DNA from 3 places in the Shewanella sp. AC34-MNA-CIBAN-0136 genome. Region 3 is predicted to be linked to each of the others. Evidence: predicted binding sites of a transcription regulator. Region 3 holds the regulator's gene; each other region holds the start of a gene.
The links. Region 3 encodes FliA, which starts transcription of late flagellar genes. Its sites were predicted from a motif close to CTAAAGNTNNNNNNNNNNNNGCCGATA; they were not measured.
Positions count from the first base shown of each region.

Region 1 (6,046 bases), on a different contig from region 3:
AACTTATGTTGGTTCATTGATTTGCATATTATGCAGATAAAGTGATATCAACGGATGTATTTTGACATGTTCAAATGACTTTAGTCGCTAGTATTTGGCTGGTTTACGGTATCAAATACTTGGAAGAAGATAGGAATTATAGTGAGTTGATTCAATGGTAACGAGTGCTGCTACTAATGATCAAAAGCTTACTTTTTCTGCCAACCAATACAGACCATTTTTATGAGTGCAGCTGGAGAAGGATCTAAAGTTAAGCGTTTGATTTTTCCTTGTTCAAAACACACAAATTCACCTTCGATTTCTGTCATCCGATTACAGTTTCTGCAGCTTAAACTTAAGCTTTTGACATTTAGATCTGCTGCATTCGTTTTTATGTTCAACACGAAATCCCCTGAATTGATGCCTCTTTAAAATCACATTAATACTGCTTATTGTGATCGATATCAAAGTATATTGTACACCTATTCTTAAATTCGGCAAAGTAATCCGCTGAGTGCACCTCAGTAATCCGCTCAGCGCACCCCAGTTATTCACTGGGGTTGAGGTTTAATTTATTGCATATGTCGGTAATGTTTATCGAGAGTGACCGCTACACCCGTTGATTGCACTATTCGGGCATGATGGCGAGTTAAGTATCTTGGGTCGGTTACACCACATGAATGTGCGATCATGTTTAAATCGTAATGTAAGAAATGATTGTAGTTTGCGACGCGTGCAGATTTATCTTTTGGATCCAAGCCTTTTTGCAATCGTATATTATGGGTCGTTATACCGGTTGGGCAGGTGTCTCGGTTGCACTGTAACGATTGAATGCAGCCCAAGGCAAACATGTTTCCGCGAGCTGAAGCAATAAAGTCGGCGCCAGTGGCTAATGCCCATGCCACGTATGACGGCATGATCATTTTACCGGTCGCAATCACTTTAATGCGTTGTTTAAAGCCGCGTTCATTAAGTAAATCAACCAGTAACGGTAAACTTTGGCGCAATGGTAAGCCGACATTATCCATTAAGGCTTGTGGTGCCGCGCCCGTACCACCATCTGAACTGTCTAAGGTAAAAAAGTCTGGCGCATATTCAATACCACGACGTTCAATTTCATCTAGAAATTCAGTAACCCATGACATGTCACCTAATACCGCTTTAATACCGGTTGGTTTACCGCTGATATCTCTTACTTGATTGATCATATCGACAATGTCAGCAACATTATGTAATTCAATGTGGCCATTGGGGCTTATGGAGTCTTGTCCTGCTGGGATACCGCGAATAGCTGCGATTTCTTCGGTGACTTTTATCGCCGGTAAAATACCACCTTTGCCAGGCTTAGCACCTTGGCTTAATTTAATTTCGAACATTTTTACTTCAGGATGAGCTGCAATATCGGTCAGTTTTTGTGGGTCTAAATGACCATGCTCGTTACGCACACCATATTTAGCGGTACCTATCTGAAACACTAAATCACAATGTCCTTTTAGATGATAAGGACTTAACCCACCTTCGCCAGTATTGAGCCAACAGCCTGCTTTTGCTGCACCATGGGATAGTGCTGTAATGGCTGGGCGAGACAAGGCTCCAAAGCTCATGGCCGAGATATGGCAAATTTTATCGGTTGTGTAAGGGTGTTTACATTCAGGACCAATGATTACCGCGATGGTTTGGTGAGTGTCATGATCACTGACGGGGAATGCTGAGTTCATGAACATTACCGCACCCGGTTTATCCAGAACTTGTGTCGACCCAAACGCAATTGTCCTGTCAACATTTTTAGCTGCGCGATATACCCAACTACGTTCGGCTCGATTAAACGGCAGTTCTTCGCGATCTTGAGAAAAAAAGTATTGTCTAAAAAACTCACCTTGTTTTTCAAATATATATCGAAATCGACCGATAACAGGGTAGTTGTGTCGAATGGCTTGTTTGGTTTGCAGTTTATCAGCGATAAACATGTAAATTACAGCGATCAGTAATAACCAAAATAACACTAAGAAAAGACCAGAAAAAATATCTATTCCCCACATGAACCAATGTTGTTGCGGCATGTTGTTATTCCTATTTGGCTATCAATCTGATTACCATATTAGCAGATGTTCATTTGGGCAAGTTAAATTGATGATGTTAATCAACAGGCTATTCTTTAGTAAAATTGATATTAATAAATTTCTCTTAATTGTTTTAATTTATGACTTTAGAAATGAGTTTTTTGGTCGATAATTAAGCTATCGGTCATTGTATGCGAGCTAATATCATGGAAATTAAACAATCAAATAGCAGTAATGCCAGTCCACTGCGTGACAATAAAACAGTTAATACATCGCAAACTTCATCAAGCCACCAAGCTGAGAAAAATTCCCCGGTTGAGCCTAAGTTAACCAGCAATCAGCTAAGTCGACAAATGATGAATAATTCGATTTTAGCGGCGCAAGAAGAAGTCAGTATTGCTGCGGGTGATAAGTCTATGGCATTACTTTACCGTGCCGCGATTGAAGCCATTAATGAAGAGCTTGCGCCAACACTGGGGGAGAACTCAGTCCAAAAAAGTATTGAAAGTGGAGTGGATTACTCTCCTGAAGCGACAGCCGATCGTATTGTCAGCTTTGCGACAAATTTCTTCTCGGTACATCAACAACAAAATAAATCCATGGGGTTTGATGAGCAAGTTAGCAGTTTTATGGTGAAAATTGGTGATGCTATTGATCAAGGTTTTAAAGAGGCTAGCGATATCTTATCTGGGCTCAAAGTATTAGAAGGCGATATTGCAGCAGGAGTCGATCAAACCTATGAGCTCATACAACAAAAACTTGCTCAGTTTCAACAAGACCGCCTAGATGCCCATTCAGCTAAGCAAGATTCATCAACTACGTAAACTTAGCTCTGTTCTTTTAAGTGAGTTAATCGCGTGTGATTATTCACTATAGATATAAATCGGGGAGGCTTTTAATTAAGCAAATATCTGTATAGATTGGTATTATAGTAAATACATACGCCAGTCTAAAAGGAACAAAGTCATGTGGATTACCGGTACCGTGCTAAAACGCATTGATTGGAATGATAAATTATTCTCGTTGCGTATCAAAGCCGATGTCGAACCTTTTATCGCAGGTCAGTTTATTAAGCTCAGCCAAATGCGTGATGATAAACGTGTCGCGCGTGCGTATTCGCTTGTAAATCCCCCTGGGACTGATTATGTCGAGGTGCTGGCTGTTGCGGTAGAGGATGGTCAGTTATCTCCAGATCTAAAAGCATTAAGCCCAGGTGATACCATTCAAATCACGCCCAAAGCGACCGGTTTTATGACCTTAGATGAGGTGCCTAAAGGGGCATTGCAAGGTAAACACTTATGGCTGTTATCAACAGGCACTGCAGTGGGGCCTTTTATCTCTATGCTTGCAACCGATGAGCCTTGGCAACGCTTTGAAAAAGTCGTGCTAGTTTATGGTGTAAGACTTGGTGAAGATTTAGCTTATTTAGAAACGATTAAACAGTTTATTAGTCAATATCCTCAACAGTTTGTGTTTATTCCCATTGTGACCCGTGAAGAATATCCCGAAGGCTTATCATGTCGTATTCCTGATGGCATTAGCAGCGGATTAATTGAACAGAAAGCAGGCTTAGGGATTAATGCGGAACATTCTCAAGTGATGATTTGTGGTAACCCAGGAATGATAAATGATGCGCAAACCGCTTTAGTTGAAAAAGGCTTAGTAAAAAATCTTCGACGAGCGCCTGGACAAATTACGGTCGAAAAATACTGGTAGTGTTTTGGTCAATCATAATTTCATGATAGTGGCTTAAGCTTGCCATATTGGCTTACAGCATAACAATTTGATGTTTTAGCCTTGGCGTTTTAACCGCTGAATGTGAAACAGCACTTGCTCCTTTTGATATGATCACTTACTCTGTTGCAATTGATAACCATTATCAATTGCGCCGGTGGCGGCGGAATATTGATTCAGTTAAGGAGCGTTGATTAATGAAATTGCTAAAAAGTGTCGCATTATTAGGCTTGGCTTGTGTTGCTTCTTCTGTGAGTGCTGCAGATGCATTAACGGTTTATTCTTATCGCCAAGCTTTCCTGATTGAACCTATTCTAGAAAAGTTTACCGAGCAAAGTGGTGTCGACGTAAAGGTTGTTTTTGCTAAAGATGGCATTGCAGAACGTATGGTACGTGAAGGTCGCCTATCTCCCGCTGACGTGGTGTTAACATCTGACTTCCCTCGCTTAATGGAATTAGTGGAAAAAGATCTTGTTTCTCCCGTCGACAGTGCGGTGATTAATAGCAATATTCCCCCTCAATATCGGTCACAACAGAACAATTGGTATGCGCTGACGATGCGTGTTCGTAATCTGTATTCTTCAAAAGAGCGTAGCGGTAAAATTGACATCGATTACGAAGACTTAGCTTCAGCAGAATACAAAGGTAAAATTTGTACCCGCAGCGGTAAACACCCTTATAACGTCGCATTAGTGGCGTCGATGATTGCCCATGACGGTGAAGCAAAAACGAAAACCTGGTTAGAAGGGGTAAAAGCTAATTTAGCTCGTAAGCCTCAAGGCAATGATCGTGATCAAGTATTAGCAGTTAAAGAAGGCATGTGTGACATTGCTATCGGTAACAGCTACTACTACGGCAACATGCTGATGGATAAAAATCAGAAAAGCTGGGCTGAAGCGGTTGAAATTAACTTTCCTAATCAACAGAACCGTGGTGCTCATGTAAACGTATCAGGTATGGCATTAGCCAAACATTCACCGCATAAAGATAATGCGATTAAGCTAATGGAATTTCTTACTTCAAACGTTGCACAGAAAATGTATGCTGAAGTTAATATGGAATATCCGGTAAAGGCTGATGTCGAACCGTCTGAATTAGTGGCGTCATGGGGTGATTTTAAAGCCGATAGTTTGCCTATCTATAAGTTGGCTGAATACCATCAAGACGCTGTAAAACTGCTTGATGAAGTGAAATTTGATCTTTAATTGAAGCTTGTTTAAACATTATCAGCGCATTATCGATATGATTGATAGATTGATAGATTGATAGATTGATAGATTGATAGATTTATTGATGGTGCGCTAAGTTAACTCGGTATTATTTATGATTTTAGGTTTAACCAGAAGCTGGTCGCTTGCTGGTTATTTTATTACGGCAATATTAATCTTGCCACTGATTGCCTTAATTGTGCAGTCCACTCTTCCTGATCAAGCTGTATTTAGCCATTTATTCAATACAGTGCTACCGACATACATAGTCAATAGTTTATTGCTTATGTTGTTGGTTGGACTCGGAAGCCTACTTTTAGCGATTCCTGCTGCTTGGTTAATTGCCCGTTGTGACTTTCCCTTTCGCCGTTACTTTCAATGGCTACTCCTTCTCCCGTTAGCGATGCCAGCCTACATTGTGGCTTATGTTTATACCGACATGCTTGATTATGCAGGTCCGGTGCAACGTGTATTGAGGGCTTGGTTTGACTGGCAATCTCCCCACGACTATTACTTTCCCGCGATACGCAGTCTTGGCGGAGCAGCGATAATATTATCGTTAGTATTGTTTCCTTATATTTATTTATTAGCGCGTACTGCGTTTATGGAGCAGTCTTCCAGTTTGTTATATGCATCGCGTGTCATGGGATGTAGTCCGTGGCGCAGTTTTTGGCGTCTTGCGCTGCCAATGGCAAGACCCGCTTTGGCTGTCGGCGTTGCACTTGTGGCAATGGAAACCGCAGCAGACTTTGCCACCGTGAGTTATTTTGCTGTACCGACATTAACCACAGCAGTTTACGACACGTGGCTCGGCTATGGCAGTTTAACCGCGGCAGCAAAGCTGTCAGCCATTATGCTGTTAGTGGTATTTTCTATGATTGGGGTTGAGCGTTTTGCCCGGCGGAAACAACAATTATTTCAAAAACAATCTTCTCTTAATGAAGCTGACAGATATGTGTTGTCACCAAAAATGGCTTGGGTCGCATTAGGCTATTGCTCTGTTTTGTTATTTACAGCCTTTTTATTACCTTTCATTGTGTTGTGTGGATATGCTATCGATTATTT
Region 1 covers NZ_JBEOPJ010000012.1:103,100-109,145, forward strand. Annotated here, with positions in the region: gene AAEY94_RS13380 (hypothetical protein) at 189-380, opposite strand; gene AAEY94_RS13385 (FMN-binding glutamate synthase family protein) at 552-2,039, opposite strand; gene AAEY94_RS13390 (DUF5610 domain-containing protein) at 2,246-2,863, shown strand; gene AAEY94_RS13395 (ferredoxin--NADP reductase) at 3,006-3,755, shown strand; gene AAEY94_RS13400 (extracellular solute-binding protein) at 3,971-4,978, shown strand; gene AAEY94_RS13405 (ABC transporter permease) at 5,097-6,046, shown strand, end outside.
Region 1: AAEY94_RS13390 (DUF5610 domain-containing protein) is a predicted target of FliA. The motif match lies at 2,184-2,210, and genes of this name have one in related genera.

Region 2 (6,046 bases), on a different contig from region 3:
ATACCAAGCACTGACATGGGTTGTCATCGGCACGACATTGGGAATGTTAATTGCTAATGTCCCAGTTGTGCTGGCTGGGCATTTTAGTGCTAACAAATTGCCCATGAAACTGATTCATCGCGGTTGTGCTGTGTTGTTTGCGCTACTTGGGGTCGCTACACTGCTGTGGTAAAAGGAGGTTCAATGTCCGATAACCAAGTTCTTGATGCAGATACTGCCCGCGGGTTGCCCTGGGTTGTTGCCATTGCTTTTTTTATGCAGTCACTCGATGGAACGATCCTGAATACTGCATTACCCGCTATGGCCAGTGATTTAAATGAAGACCCGCTGCGTATGCAAGGCGTGATTATCGCTTACATGCTCACCGTAGCATTGCTGATCCCTGCTTCTGGCTGGATCGCTGATCGCTTTGGCACCAAAAAAATCTTCTTTGGTGCGATCTTATTGTTCAGCTTTGGATCATTGCTTTGTGCATTGTCCAATTCATTAGATATGCTGATTGGTGCTCGGGTGGTACAAGGGTTAGGTGGTGCTTTAATGTTGCCAGTCGGCCGACTTGTAGTGCTGCGGGCATATCCACGTTCGGAATTGGTACGGATTATGGGCTTTATCACCATCCCCGGTTTACTGGGGCCACTGCTTGGTCCAACGATGGGCGGTTGGATGGTGCAATACTTGACATGGCATTGGATCTTTTTAATCAATCTGCCTGTCGGTGTAGTCGGTTGTTATGCGGTGTGGAAGTTCATTCCAGATCTTCGTGGTAAGGAAAAATCACGTTTCGATAGCTTCGGATTTTTGTTGTTTGGGGCTGCGATGTTATTGATCACCATCGCTATGGAAGGACTCGGCGAACTGCACTTGCCACACTTACGGGTGATGTTGCTGTTATTTGGTGGTATGGCGTGTTTGATAGCATATTGGCTGCGGGCTGGTCGTATTAGTCATCCACTGTTTTCGCCATCGCTATTCAACACCAAAACATTTGCTATTGGTCTTTTTGGTAATCTGTTTGCTCGTTTGGGCAGTGGTGCATTGCCATTCTTGGTGCCGTTGTTGCTGCAAGTTGCACTGGGTTATTCACCATCTCAGGCTGGAATGAGTATGCTGCCGCTGGCCGCTGCAGCAATAATGGCCAAATCAGTGGCTCGACCGATTATCGAACGCTTAGGTTATCGAGTAGTGCTTACCGCGAATACTTTGGCGCTTGGCGTTATGCTGGCGACCATGGGCTTGGTTAGCGAACAAACTCCTTACTGGTTGCTATTAGCTCTGTTGGCGATTCTTGGCGCGATTAACTCGTTACAATTTACGGCCATGAATGCCGTGACCTTAATAGATCTTGATGATGTTAATGCCAGTAGCGGTAACAGTCTATTGTCGGTAGTAGGTCAATTATCATTAAGTTTAGGGGTTGCGTGTGCAGGTGCTTTGCTCGGTGGCTTCAGTACCGATGTCGGCAGCGGTACAGCGGGAACGGTACTTGGCGCTTTCCAACTGACTTTCGTTACCGTTGGTCTTATGACAATGTTAGCCGCAGTGATATTTTCGCAATTATCTAAAGACGATGGCCGTCGGATAACCCATTCATAACAGTGCATAATTTCGCCGATTTCGGATAAAAAAAGGTATTTTGCGATTATTTATAACGCGGTATTTTTTACCAAAATGATGCTCTGAATATGATGCAGATAAACCTCAATTTTAATTTCCCATTAGTTTTTTGTGCAGTCCGGCACACACTTCATTGTATGGTTGGTTAAAATATAAGCATGCATAAGCTTTATGGATAGGCGTGTGCATATTAATGTGTAAGCGGATGGTAAACGGATAGTAAGCTGATAGTTAAAGGAGTCACGATATGGATATGAAGAAACATGGTTTATCGATAGGCATAAACCGAATTGAAAATGTGTTTTTTGTGACATTAAAAGCCATTGGCACATTAACCCACGAAGACTATCTCGTCATTACCCCTATGCTAGAGGGGGCATTAAGCCAAGTTGATCAACCTAAAGTGAGTTTGTTTCTCGATGCTACCGAGCTCGACGGTTGGGATTTGCGCGCCGCGTGGGATGATTTAAAGCTGGGGTTAAAGCACAAATCTGAGTTTGAAAGAGTGGCCATTTGGGGCAATAGAGATTGGCAAGAATGGGCGGCCAAAGTCGGTAGTTGGTTTATTGCGGGCGAGATAAAATATTTCGACGATGAAGATGATGCGTTGAAATGGCTTCGATACTAATACGATGTTCAAGGTATGTTTATCTCGAATGATGCCTAGATCTTTACCGTTGTGATGGCATGATTAACCCTAGGAACAGATTCTCTAGGGCTATAAGCATTTACGCAGTGGTATTAACATTGTGACCACTGTTGCCAACGGGCTGCGGCGCAGGTGGTTGCGCTGCTTCAATGAGCTGCAATGCCATTTGACCTTCAATCTTTTGCTGTTCTTTAGCCATTACGGCCACTTTTAAGCTGCTGCCAGAATCAATCGTTGTTGGCATTGAAGACGGTGAATTAACACTAATTGACATGGTTAACCTTAATATAAAGTCGGATGGTAATAGTATATCGGCTGAAAATCGAAGTGCTTGACACATTTTTGCTAAAAAGCATTCGTTGAGCTTTTTTTGATTATAGGTTGCGCACAACCAATGTTATAATTAACTCATATTATTGGTTAGTGGAGTGAAGCCTATGTCTAATAAAGCGCTTACTGAGTCTCAATTACCTTCAGCGCAAAACCCGCTAGCACTTGAAAATCAAGTGTGTTTTTCATTGTATAGTGCGACTAATGCGATGATCCGCGCATATCGACCATTATTAGATGAGTTATCGCTGACTTATCCTCAGTATTTAGTGATGATGGTACTTTGGAAAGAGCCGGGGATTAGTGTTAAAACCTTAGGTGAAAAATTACATCTAGATTCTGGAACGTTAACGCCCTTGCTAAAGCGTTTAGAAGGCAAGGGCTTAGTGAGCCGTGGTCGCAGTGAGTTAGATGAACGCGTGCGGGTGTTACATGTTACTGAGCAAGGCCAGCAATTACATCAGCAAGCGTTGAGTATTCCTGAACAGATGCGTTGTAAAGTAGGTGGCACTATTGAAAACTTACAACAATTAAAGCAACTGTGTGATCAAGCATTTACCATGTTAAATTCCGGAGAGGCGAGCAGCTGTGAAATGTGATTATTTTGAGCGTGGCGATTGTCTGTCATGCCGCAATATTCAACTACCTATGGTTGAGCAAGTGAGTGTAAAGCAACAACAATTAACCGATTTGTTTCGCGGCATCTCAGTTAAACAATGGTTAGCGCCAATATTAAGCGCAGAATCAGGTTTTCGTAATAAAGCCAAAATGGTCGTTTTAGGTGCAGCTCACAAACCTATTTTAGGTTTGGTTAATCCTAAAGGGGAGCCGGTCAGTTTATGTGACTGCTCGTTATACCCTAAAGATATGCAATTATTGCTACACCGTTTAGAGCGATTTGTGCAGCAAGCAGGCATACCACCTTATCGGGTCGATAAGAGCAAAGGCGAGCTAAAATTTATTTTACTGACTCGCAGCCAAAGTAGTGGCCAGTTTATGCTGCGTTTTGTATTACGTAGTGACCAAGCCATCGTGAGAATTGAACGAGAATTACCCCAATTATTACAAGAGTTTCCTGAAATCACCTTAGTCTCGGCCAATATTCAGCCAATCCACATGGCTATTCTAGAAGGCGAAAGGGAAATATTTTTAACGGAAACAACACGATTAGAAGAACAACTTAATAATGTACCGTTGTTCATACGGCCAAAAAGCTTTTTTCAAACTAATCCGGAGGTTGCCGCCCAGTTGTATCAAATAGCGAGGGAGTGGGTTACTGAATTCAAACCGAACTATATTTGGGACTTATTTTGTGGTGTCGGTGGATTTGGGCTTCATTGCGCTAACAGCAATACCCGTTTAACTGGAATTGAGATCGAATCTGAAGCAATAGAATGTGCCATCTTGTCAGCAACCAAACTAGGGCTTACACAAGTGGATTTTAGTGCACTCGATTCAACTCATTTTGCTAAAGGACAATCTGCTCAAGATAAACCGGATCTTATTATTGTCAATCCACCTCGGCGTGGATTAGGTAAATCATTATGCGATTTATTGAGTGAGTTTGCGCCTAAAGCAATCGTGTACTCTAGTTGTAATCCACACACCTTAATGAGCGATTTAGAGTGCATTACGGGTTATCAAATCACCAAAGTTCAAATGTTTGATATGTTTCCTCATACCGATCATTTTGAAGTGCTGGTTATGCTAGAACAGCTGTAATAGTCTTTGCTATCAATTAAGGTGTTTTATAATCGAAATTAAGTACTCGTTTGGTGTCGCTAAATTATAGATTATATCGAACAAAGGTAGCTGTTAGGTTGTGGTATATGTTGTCATCATAAAAATGTCATCTCAATGTCATAACATTGTTTATTAACATAAAAAAGGTACTAGGACGATGTGGCAAATTTTCAGTCGCTTTTTAGCGTTAGGGTTAATCAGTTTTGGTGGCCCTGCGGCTCACATAGGCTATTTTAGAAAAGCATTTGTTGACGACTTACAATGGCTAGACGGTAAACAATATTCAAGTTTTATCGCCCTGAGTCAGTTTATGCCTGGGCCAGGCTCAAGCCAGATAGGGTTTGCAATTGGGTATCACCGAGGTGGTTTATTGGGTGGATTAGCCGCCTTTTTAGGTTTTACCTTGCCGTCTTTTTTACTGATGTTTTTATTTGCTGTGACCAGTGCTCAATGGTTGGAAATAACGGCCGTAGAGGGGGCTATTCATGGCTTAAAGCTACTGGCAGTAGTGGTCGTAGCGGATGCGACTTTGTCAATGTTCAATCAATTCTGTCAACGAAAAACCGCTAAAATACTCATGGCTGCCACCGCCGTTGCTATCATATTAATGCCTTCATTATTAATGCAAATTGGCGTACTAGTTGTGGCCGCTATTGTTGGAGTCATGTTGATGACTCGGGGTGAGCGTATTACGCCAGACACACCTGCTATCGAGCTTAATTATGCTTGGTTAGCGTTATTTATTATAGGCATCGCAGCATCTTTATATTTGATCAATCAACCTGACAGTCTTGGACAGATTTTTGCGCAATTCTTCCAAGTGGGCAGTTTAGTATTTGGCGGTGGGCATGTGGTATTACCCTTGCTTGAAACCAGTGTCGGTGAATACATTACCCCTGATCGATTTTTAACTGGCTATGCACTTGCGCAAGCCATTCCTGGCCCTATGTTTACCTTAGCAACCTTTTTAGGGGCAGATTTATGGTTAGAATCTCCTATTTTGGGCGCGTTAGTGGCGACGTTAGCTATTTTCCTTCCAGGTTTTTTATTGATGCTGGTGGGCTTAAAAAGTTGGCATTCTATTAGCCAGCATCCTGCCATAGCCGGTGCGTTAGCGGGGGTAAATGCAGCCGTTGTTGGTTTATTGCTTTCGGCGCTATATCAACCCGTGTTCACTAGTGCGGTGATCATGCCGCTAGACATGGCATTAGTGATCATTGGTTTTAGTGTATTAAAAGTCTTTAAGCCTGGTCTTGTATGGTTGGTAATAGGATTTGCAGCAATGGGCAGTGGATTGACAATGTTGTAAAACGGTTATTATATTGGATGATTTTGCGATAGGTCTCACTTTATTGAGTTGCAATAGTTTGTTAGCTTAACCATCTATAATAAATAGACTATTATATTGATAGACTATTACCTTAAAAGACCTTCAAAAGGCTGGCCACTATGCTGAGATCTTCCCTACGCAATAAACTACTGGGGTTATCGCTAATTCCGCTTTCGTTGATCCTCATCGTACTACTGAGTATTTTTTATGTGAATGAAGAATCGTCTCTAACCAAGGATATTGATAATTTTCGCAGTGAGTTAATTTCAGAACGTAAAAATCAACTAAAAGAATCGGTTCAAATTGCCCAAGGTGTTGTGGAGTATGAGCTTGCTTTGGGTAGCAGTGGTAATGTCAATGGAGCATTACGATATCTACGT
Region 2 covers NZ_JBEOPJ010000002.1:169,243-175,288, reverse strand. Annotated here, with positions in the region: gene AAEY94_RS02500 (TMEM165/GDT1 family protein) at 1-172, shown strand, start outside; gene mdtD (multidrug transporter subunit MdtD) at 184-1,593, shown strand; gene AAEY94_RS02490 (SpoIIAA family protein) at 1,862-2,242, shown strand; gene AAEY94_RS02485 (cytoplasmic protein) at 2,343-2,537, opposite strand; gene ohrR (transcriptional regulator OhrR) at 2,701-3,192, shown strand; gene rlmC (23S rRNA (uracil(747)-C(5))-methyltransferase RlmC) at 3,182-4,315, shown strand; gene chrA (chromate efflux transporter) at 4,494-5,645, shown strand; gene AAEY94_RS02465 (methyl-accepting chemotaxis protein) at 5,786-6,046, shown strand, end outside.
Region 2: AAEY94_RS02485 (cytoplasmic protein) is a predicted target of FliA. The motif match lies at 2,573-2,599, and genes of this name have one in related genera.

Region 3 (6,046 bases):
TCGCCAGCTTCAATTAAAAAGTCCTGGAGTATCTCTTCATCAACATCAAAAGACATTAAATTGACTCCTAATTAGAAACCCAGACTTGATAGCAGATCGTCTACTTCATCTTGACCTGTCACCACATCTTCACGCAGTTCAGCATGCATGATGGGACCTTCTGCTTCTATTTTATTTTCGTTTATAGTTGGCAATGATTCGGTAGTATGATCTCCGAATACCGTTAGCATTGAGACCAGATTACTTTCTACTTCACGAACTAAATCAATCACTCGACGGATCATTTGCCCCGTCAAATCTTGGAAGTCTTGCGCCATCAAAATTTCATTTAATAACTCGCGAAGACGATTAGAATCATTTTCACTATGTAACATAAACTGCTGAACATCATGACAAAGTGACTTAAACTCACCCATTTCTATGTCACGACGCATCAATTTATCCCACATTGGCGTCACTGATTGTATATTGCTAATGATGGTATCGGCCAAAGGTAGACATTCTTCAACTGCATCCATGGTTTTATTTGCAGCTTGTTCTGTCATGTCGATAACATAGTTCAATCTTTCTTTAGCATCTGGTATTTCGGTATTGGCTAATTCAGATAAACGGTTATCAACTTGAAAATCTTTTAGTGCACTATGGAGTTGTCGAGTTAGCTTACCGACTTCTTCAAAAAGCTCACGCTGCAATGGCGTTGCAAGCTCTCTGATCATTTCATCGGCTTTATCTTGTTGACCCAAGGTAAGCAATTCAACAAGTTCTTGGGCCTGTTCGAGAGTGATTAACCCCGATATTGATGCCTGCATGACTTATCCTTGCTTATGCGAGTCGTTCAAAGATTTTGTCTAACTTTTCTTTTAATGTAGCTGCGGTAAAAGGTTTTACGACATAACCATTTACACCGGCTTGCGCTGCAGCAATAATCTGTTCACGCTTAGCTTCTGCAGTTACCATTAGCACAGGTAAATGCTTTAACGAATCATCTGCACGGATTGCTCTAAGTAAATCAATACCTTGCATTCCAGGCATATTCCAGTCTGTTACCACAAAATCAAAATCGCCTTTTTGTAACATAGGTAGGGCTGTTGAGCCATCATCTGCTTCTTGGGTATTATTAAATCCCAAATCTCGCAACAAGTTCTTAATGATACGCCTCATTGTTGAAAAATCGTCAACAATAAGAATCTTCATATTCTTGTCCAAGGTTTCCTCCGGTGAGCTGACACTCGTTTGCTCTAGATAAGTTATTATTCTTGTGTCCAATGCTTGAGTTTCGCTTTTAATCTGAGCATTGCCTGACTTAATATCTGGCTTACTCGCGATTCGCTAACTTCAAGGATGGCACCGATTTCTTTTAAATTTAATGCTTCGTCGTAATACAACGACAACACTAATGCATCTCTTTCTGGCAATGTCTTAATTGCTTCAACCAATGCAGATTGGAATTGAATTTCAGCAAGCGAGTCAAAGGTTTCATCTGGCGTTTCGTTGTCTGTGATTAACACATCTTGCGACACACCAAGGTCTTCTATGCCTATGATTTTACCAACAGAAACATCATTTAAGATATGATGGTATTCATCGAGAGACATATCAAGTTTTTCAGCAATTTCTGTATCATTGGCATCTCTTCCAAGCAGTTGCCCCAATTCATCAATTGCATGTGCTACTAGACGATTATTACGATGAACTGAGCGCGGAACCCAGTCACCACGTCGAATTTCATCTATCATTGCACCACGAATTCTGATGCCTGCAAAGGTTTCAAACTTAGCCCCTTTACTGTTATCAAATTTAGATGAGGCCTCAAGTAACCCCATCATCCCAGCTTGTAATAAATCATCAAGTTGCACCGATGCTGGTAATCTTGCCAGCATATGATGAGCAATTCTTTTTACCAACGGTGCATACTGTTCAACAATAGACGTTTTGTTATCGAACTGAGTATACGCGGCGGCTTTATTCACTCGTTCTTCCTTCTTGTATCGGCTTACGTTGTACAAGACGTTCAACAAAAAACTCTAAATGACCACCTGGCTGTTGTGGAACTGGCCAAGTCATAATTTTATTGGCTAATCCATGATAAGCAATAGCTGAAGGCGACTTAGGATACGCTTCAACAACTAACTTTTGCTTACGAACAGCTTTACGTAAATTTTCATCGAATGGTATTGTTGCCACTAATTCTAAAGCAACATCTAAAAATCTATCCGTCACTTTACTGAGTTTAGCAAATAATTCCATACCTTCTCGTAAACTACGTACCATATTTGCCACAATTTTGAAGTGGAACACACCATGTTCACGACTTAAAATTTTAATCAGCGCATAAGCATCAGTAATTGATGTTGGTTCGTCGCAAACGACTATCAATACATCCTGTGATGCACGAGAAAAACTCAGCACCATGTCTGATATACCAGCAGCAGTATCCACAATTAAAATATCGAACTGAGTTCGCATTTCACTAAATGCACGGATAAGTCCAGCATGTTGTGCTGGCGACAACTCAACCATCGCTTGAGAACCCGATGTGGCAGGAACAATACCAATACCTTTAGGTCCACGAACAATGATGTCATCTAATTCGGCATCTCCGGACAAAACATGAGATAAATTTTTCTCAGCACGTATCCCAAGCATGACATCGACGTTGGCTAAACCTAAATCGGCATCAAGCACTAATACGCGTTTGCCTTTTTCAGCTAGTGCTACCGCAGTATTAATTGACACACTGGTTTTACCCACTCCGCCTTTACCACCGGATACGGCAATTACTTTAACTTTATCGTTATTTGGTTGATTCATCATACGTAAACCACTTGCTTGATCCCGAGTCATATCTTTACTCAAATGCATAGGCTGTGTCATTAGACCACACTGTGTCTTGTGACGATTGTTGTTCTGTTTCATTTAACGCCGCGAGAGCCTTTTTAGCCAACTCTAACGTATCTGCTACTTTCATGTCCTCAGGAACACGTTGACCGTCAGTAACATAGCTTAATGGTAACTCATTTTGAATCAATACGCTCAATGCACCTGCAATTGATATCGATTCATCTAACTTTGTTAAAATCGCACCCGCTAATGGAATTCGTTTAAAATGTTCTACAGCATCTTGTAACACACGACGTTGACCAGTCGCAGATAAGACTAAGTAGCTCCGAATTGGGATCCTACTATTTGCTGTTAAATTATCCAGTTGCTGATATAAGCGCATATCTCGCTGTCCCATACCTGCGGTATCAATTAATACTAACTTACGATTTCTAAATTGATATAAAATTTGTTCTAATTCGGTTAAATCATGTGCTTGCTTAACCGGACAGCCCATTATTTTGCCATAAGTCGCTAATTGCTCATAGGCACCAATACGATAATGGTCTGTGGTAATCAATGCTACCTGCTCTGGGCCATGATGGGCGGCAAAGCGAGCGGCTATTTTAGCTAAAGAAGTTGTCTTACCTACACCGGTTGGACCAACAAACGCCACAACACCACCACGTTTAACTATATCGTCGCCTTGATTGTCGAGTAAATTGGCTAAACTTTGTGGTAATGCTCTCACTAAATCGGCTGGGGTATAGTGTTGACTTAGCCCCGCTAGTTTAGCAGCAACGGCTGGAGAAAACTCTGCTGCAATCAATTTACTTTCTAGCATTGCGCCAACAGGATCGGTACGCTTTTTTTGATCTTTCATCAACGATGAAACTTGATGGGTCAATAAGTTACGCAATGAAGCCATTTCTTCGCGCAGAGCATCCATATCAGCAGATTGATTTTTATTGGTTTTTTTAGCTTGCTCTGGTGCCGCTTGCGATTGAAAAGTTGATGCTGGTTTAGCAGACTTTGCCCCTTGTAATTGGCGGGCCCATTCTGGTAAATCCGGTTCATCTTGGCTGACAGACATTTGTTGTGTCATGCGATTATGTTGTTTTTGAAGTAAGGCTTGTAAAGAGTCGGCCTCAGGAGGTGGGTTCACCTTTGATTGAGCTTTCATCACAGGCTTAGCGCCTAATGACACCCTATCGTCACTAACATCCATAAAACCGGTAGTCGGCGCTTGTGATGCGATGGCGGCTTTAGGTTCATCATAATCTACAGCAGCGACAATTTCGATTCCGCCAGTGACTTTTTTATTTGACATAATGACAGCGTCAGAACCTAAGGTTTCTTTTACTTGAGCCAATGCAGCGCGCATATCTTTGGCAAAAAATCGTTTAATTTTCACTTATGCACCTCTATAAACTGACGTTATCACTATTGGCCTACTGCAGAAACAATTCTAATTTGTTTCTCGTCCGGGATTTCCTGATATGAAATCACTCGTAAATTTGGAATAGTGTATTTAACAAATCTTGACAGCGTTGACCTAAGCATACCCGATGTCAATAAAATGGCTGGTTGCCCTACCATTTCTTGCTTCTGTGCAGCGTCTAATAATGACTGCTGCATACGCTCTGCAAGACCAGGTTCAATATTAGGTCCTTCACCGCCAGTCGCCTGCATAGATTTATGCAACATCTGTTCCAACTCTGGCGCCAATGTTATGACAGGGATTTCGAGTTCTGGTCCAGAGATTTCTTGTACGATCATACGTTTTAACGCTATACGCACTGCCGCCGTTAATACTTCAGTGTCATTGCTCTTAGTACCGTACTCTAATAGTGTCTGCACTATGGTGCGTAAATCTCGTACCGATACCCCTTCGTTAAGTAAGTTCTGCATCACTTTAACAACTGATCCCAGAGGCATGACATCTGGTACAAAACCATCCACTAATTTAGGAGAGTTCTTAGCAAGCATATCCATTAACTGCTGGACTTCTTCGTAACCTAATAACTTAGCAGCATTATTACTCAGTAACTGGCTTATGTGAGTCGCTACAACCGTTGCAGTATCAACGACGGTATAACCTAAAGTTTGTGCATGTTCACGTTGCTCTGGCGCTATCCAAACTGCCTCTAAACCAAAAGCTGGGTCGCGAGTTTCAATACCGTCTAGTTTACCGTAAACTTGGCCAGGATTAATGGCTAATTCACAATCATGCCTAACTTCAGCCTCACCCACTACGACACCCATTAACGAAATTCGATACGCATTGGGTGATAAGTCTAGATTGTCACGAATATGCACCGCTGGCACTAAAAAACCTAATTCTTGTGACAGTTTTTTACGTACGCCTTTGATCCTGCCTAATAATTCACCACTTTGAGACTTATCAACCAGCGGAATTAAGCGATATCCGACTTCAAGACCAATAGTATCAACATGGCGCACATCGTCCCAGCTTAAATCTTTAGGTTCTTTATCCTTGCTCTCAACCGGCCCTTTAGTTGCTAACGTTAGTGCAGCTTGCTTTTTGTCAACGTTACGCTTGTAAATAAAGTACGCAGCACCAGCGGTAATAAATGCAAATGTCAAAAACGCAACATGAGGCATACCAGGCACAATACCCATAATAAAGAGTAACCCAGCAGCAATGGCTAATGATTTATGACTGTCAAACATCTGACTGAACATCATTTGGCCCATATCGCCTGACTCGTTTTGACGCGTCACCATTAAGGCCGCGGCAATAGATAGCAATAAACCGGGAATTTGTGCAACTAAACCATCACCGATGGTCAGTAAGGTATAAATTTCAACCGCGCTAGAAAAGTCTAATCCATGCTGGATCATACCAATCACAAATCCACCAATCATATTGATGACTAGGATCATGATCCCTGCAATGGCATCACCTTTAACAAACTTTGAAGCACCGTCCATCGCACCGTAGAAATCGGCTTCACGAGTTACTTCAGCACGGCGGATCCGCGCCTGGTCTTGGGTTAATGTGCCAGCATTTAAATCAGCATCAATGGCCATTTGCTTACCCGGCATTGCATCTAAGGTAAAACGAGCACTCACCTCAGCAATACGCCCCGCACCTTTAGTTACTACTGCAAAGTTAATGATAATAAGGATAATAAACACCACTAAACCAACGGCATAATTGCCGCCAATAACCACAGAACCAAAAGCCTCAATGACTTTACCC
Region 3 covers NZ_JBEOPJ010000001.1:225,820-231,865, forward strand. Annotated here, with positions in the region: gene AAEY94_RS00935 (chemotaxis protein CheA) at 1-56, opposite strand, end outside; gene AAEY94_RS00940 (protein phosphatase CheZ) at 72-809, opposite strand; gene cheY (chemotaxis response regulator CheY) at 823-1,206, opposite strand; gene AAEY94_RS00950 (RNA polymerase sigma factor FliA) at 1,251-1,970, opposite strand; gene AAEY94_RS00955 (MinD/ParA family protein) at 1,963-2,844, opposite strand; gene flhF (flagellar biosynthesis GTPase FlhF) at 2,849-4,234, opposite strand; gene flhA (flagellar biosynthesis protein FlhA) at 4,264-6,046, opposite strand, start outside.